DNA from 2 places in the Limosilactobacillus mucosae genome. Region 2 is predicted to be linked to the other one. Evidence: predicted binding sites of a transcription regulator. Region 2 holds the regulator's gene; the other holds the start of a gene.
The links. The regulator HrcA, encoded in region 2, represses chaperone genes, less so after heat shock. The targets are predictions, from matches to a motif close to TTAGCACTCNNNNNNNNNGAGTGCTAA.
Positions count from the first base shown of each region.

Region 1: the regulator HrcA is predicted to act here: its motif matches at 1,099-1,125, upstream of H0G69_RS08115 (protein YkzS).

Region 1 covers NZ_CP058954.1:1,642,247-1,644,451, forward strand. The annotation lists gene ptsP (phosphoenolpyruvate--protein phosphotransferase) at 1-437, opposite strand, end outside; gene H0G69_RS08110 (phosphocarrier protein HPr) at 439-705, opposite strand; gene H0G69_RS08115 (protein YkzS) at 836-1,024, opposite strand; gene H0G69_RS08120 (ATP-dependent Clp protease ATP-binding subunit) at 1,306-2,205, shown strand, end outside.
Region 2 covers NZ_CP058954.1:768,261-770,465, forward strand. The annotation lists gene H0G69_RS03720 (hypothetical protein) at 1-216, opposite strand, end outside; gene hrcA (heat-inducible transcriptional repressor HrcA) at 397-1,446, shown strand; gene grpE (nucleotide exchange factor GrpE) at 1,457-2,056, shown strand; gene dnaK (molecular chaperone DnaK) at 2,093-2,205, shown strand, end outside.

The DNA of each region.
Region 1 (2,205 bases), 870 kb from region 2:
AGCTCGATCCCCAAGATATGACTCATTAAACGCTTAAAAAGGTCCTGCATGGCGATTCTTCTTTGATGCAGGCCCTGTTCAGAAGATGCATTTTCGGCTAGCCAGCGATCGGTTTCTTTTTTGACCGCATAGCCCGCCGTATATTTATTGGCAACGATCTGGTGCTCAATGGTCTGTTGAAAATCATCAGCCAGCACCAGCTGCAGCTGCATATCGACGACCACCGCCGCCTGTTTGTTGAGTTGAGCATGGGCTCGCTGACAAATCTCCCGCAGTTCATTGGCCGTAATAGCAAAAGAATCATGAAGCCGGGCGACTTCATGATTCACATTATCGGTATGTTGCTGCTTAACGGATAAGTCAGGAACTCCCAGCAAATAGGCCGGCGCGATGGCAATCCCACCGCCAGCCGCGATGCCATTGAGCTGTCTTGACATATTAGTCCGCCAAGCCTTCTTTCTTCATCGTTTCAGCGATGGCTTCGATAGCTTCCTTTTCGTCATCGCCTTCTGCAGTAATCGTAACGTTAGCGTTTTGACCAACACCCAGGCTCATAACACCCATGATGGACTTCAAGTTAACGCTCTTGCCGTTGTATGACAGAGATACGTCAGAAGTGTACTTGGATGCAGTTTGTACCAGAATCGTAGCTGGACGAGCGTGGATACCAGTTTCAGCAGTAATCGTAAAATCGCGTTTTTCCATTGTAATCATTCTCCTTAAGGCTTTGTTGGGCATTGGCAATTGGCAACCAACGCTTTCAATATCACCATTGTAGCAATTGTAAGCGGTAAATACAAGACGATTTCTTGGCAAATGACGCCAAAATGCGGATTTAATCTCGTTTTATCAAATGATAGTGCAATTCTCCGCCCCGTTCGGCTTTCCCTTCAATCTGGGTCCGATACTCATAATCATGATAAATCGGTTGGAAGTCCATAAATTCTGCGGGCGTCACGACAAATTCCTCAATCTTACCGGCGCGCAGATCTTCAAGCAGTTGACGGTAATCTTTGGCAGCCACGAATTCCCCACCTCTTTTCTTGATTGCTCTTCACCTATTTATATTATAACGGATTTTTTTAAATGGCGGGGTTTTTAGCATTCTAATTCAACCAGTGCTAAAATCAAAGGTAGAAAGTTTATCTGCTTTTTGACCTTTGTTGATAAAGCGCATTGTATCAAGTATTGATTAATTTGACTTTTATCGAATAAACCGCTTGATATATTACTAAAAGTAAGTATAATTGCATTATGGTCAAAAAAGGTCAAATATATTTTTGACTTCTGAGGGGGTAAAAATAAATGCTTTGTCAAGTATGCCATCAAAATCCCGCAACGATTCACCTACAAATGAATTTTAACGGTCAACGCATGCAGATTGACCTGTGCCAAAACTGCTACCAAAACATGCAGCAGGCACAAATGAACCTGATGAATGGGGGTAATGGAATGAACAACAACTTTGGCTTCGGCAGTCTCGAAGATTTTATGAATGCCATGAACAACATGCAGGGCCAAGACGCCAACAACCAAGGCAGCGCCAACTTTAATGCTCAATCCAGCAGCAATGGCGGCGGCAAGCGTAACAAAGGTCTGTTGGGGCAATATGGCGTCAACATGACCGACCTGGCCCGCCAAGGCAAGATCGATCCCGTAATCGGCCGTGACGATGAGATAGCGCGTGTAATCGAGATTCTTAATCGGCGGACTAAGAACAACCCAGTTTTGATCGGTGAAGCCGGGGTTGGTAAAACTGCAGTCGTTGAAGGTCTTGCCCAGGCAATCGTTTCTGGTCAGGTTCCGGAAAAGATCGCTTCTAAAGAAATCATCCGCTTAGACGTTGTTTCCCTGGTTCAAGGAACTGGCATTCGTGGTCAGTTCGAACAGCGGATGCAGCAGTTAATGAAGGAAGTTCAGAAGAATAAGAACATCATCCTGTTTATTGATGAGATTCACGAAATCATGGGTGCCGGCAATGCTGAAGGCGGCATGGACGCAGGCAACATCTTAAAGCCGGCCCTGGCCCGTGGCGATCTGCAGCTGATTGGCGCCACGACCATGAACGAATACCGCAAGATTGAAAAGGACGCGGCGTTGGCTCGGCGGTTCCAGCCAGTTGAGGTCAATGAGCCATCCGTTGAAGAAACGATCAAAATTTTAAACGGCATCAAGGGCCGCTATGAAGACTTCCACCACGTCAAG
Region 2 (2,205 bases):
TTCGGTCATTTCATGCAGGTCCTTTAAAAGCGCGGTCTGGCCTTCTGCTTCGGCTGCCTGCTTGATGTCGGTCTGCAGCCGCATGATCAAATTATTGTGATACTGAAGCAGTTCCGCGGTCAATGGCGCGTTGCGGTACTGGTTGAACAGTTTTTGAATCAGCTCCATGGCTTCTTTGGCGTTTTGGGGCTGGACATAGCGATTTTCTTCGTTCATAAGTGACTCCTTTGCTTGGGGGACGCTGCCTTGATAATCAAGAGGCAGCGGCTTTTGACTAATCTTGACATTTTTATCGAAAAAAAGTTTGACTATTGTTGACTTTTATCGGTGGGGTTGGTATATTATAAATTGTGTTTAGCACTTAGGCAGTTAGAGTGCTAAAAGGAAGTGATGCCAATGCTAACACAGCGTCAAAAGCAAATCCTGCAAGCGATTGTACGTCAATATACGGCGACTGGTCAACCGGTCGGCAGCAAGGTCTTGGCTGACAAGCTCCCAATTAAGGTCAGCTCAGCCACGATCCGCAACGAAATGGCAGTGCTGGAGCGAGAAGGTTTCGTGAAAAAAGAGCATTCCAGTTCTGGTCGCGTTCCTTCCAAGCAAGGCTATCGCTATTACGTTGACCATCTGCTTGATCCGGCAGCCGTTACCGACAGTGATCTGATGGTAATCCAAAATTCATTGGGTGCCGATTTTCACAAAATTGATGAGATCGTTTCGCATTCAGCTGATATTCTTTCAGCGCTGACGTCTTACACGGCGTTTACGTTGAAGCCAGAACAAAAAGACGTGCACTTGAGCGGTTTTCGCTTGGTGCCGTTGGGTAATCAAAAAGTTATTGCCATTCTGGTTACGGACAGTGGCGAGGTGGAGAGTCAATCGTTCACCCTGCCTAAGAATCTGGATACGCAGGCTTTGGAGGCCGTGGTACGCTTGATTAATGACCAGCTGGTAGGCTTGCCGCTGGTCACGGTTGTCAAGCATCTGCAGACTGATATACCATTAAAGGTTAGTCAGTATCTGCACAGTCCCGACGGCTTTCTGCAGATCTTTGACAGCGTATTGGGGCAGGCAGCTCGCGAAAAATACTTCGTTGGCGGTCGGCTCAACATTCTCGGCTATTCTGATCGGCAGAATCCACAGGCGCTGCGGGCATTGTATGGACTGCTCGATCAAAGCGATAATCTGTCAAGCATCATTGACGCCGATTCACCAAATGATGGGGTCAACGTCAAGATTGGCAGTGAGATTGCCGACAACCAGGTGCTCAACGACTACAGTCTGATCACCGCTACCTACGACGTCAACCAATACGGCAAGGGCATTATCGCTGTGCTGGGGCCAACGCGGATGCCTTATTCGCGGACGATTGGCCTGGTTGACGCGTTCAGACGCGAGCTGGCTAAACGACTGCTCGACTACTATCACAATTATTACGATTTATAGGAGGGGTTCGATGGCTGAAAAGAAATCAGCAGCTGCCAAGGAAGAAAAGGCGGCTCAAGCAGCTGAACAGACTGCGGCTGACCAAGCGGCTAAGAATGCCGAAGAAGCCAAGGATGCCAAGTCAGCTGCCAAGGGAGATCCAACTGCCGCACTCAAGCAGCAGATTGCCGATCTGAAAAAGCAGCTGGATGAAAAAGACGACCAGTATCTGCGGGCGCAAGCGGAAATTCAGAATATGAACAACCACTTTAAAAAAGAACGCGCGCAATTGATCAAATACGATGGTCAAGGACTGGCTAAAGACATCCTGCCTGTTTTGGACAACTTGAAGCGGGCCTTGGCAACTCAACTGGATGACAAGCAGGCCCAAGAGTTCAAGAAGGGCATTCAAATGGTTCACGACCACTTGGAAAAGGCGCTCAAGGACCATGGGATTGTTGAGATTCCAGCTGAGCCAGGCACGCCTTTTGATCCGACCAAGCATCAGGCGGTTCAAACCGCGCCAGCTTCGGATGATCAAAAAGCCGACACTATTGTTCAGGTTCTGCAGGCTGGCTATGAAATGAAGGACCGGGTGCTGCGTCCTTCAATGGTCGTTGTTGCACAATAACTTAAATAAACCAATATAAAAAGAGGGAAAACATTTATGGCAAGCAATAAGATTATCGGTATCGACCTTGGTACCACTAATTCCGCCGTTGCCGTTATGGAAGGTAACGAACCTAAGATTATTACCAACCCAGAAGGTGGCCGGACGAC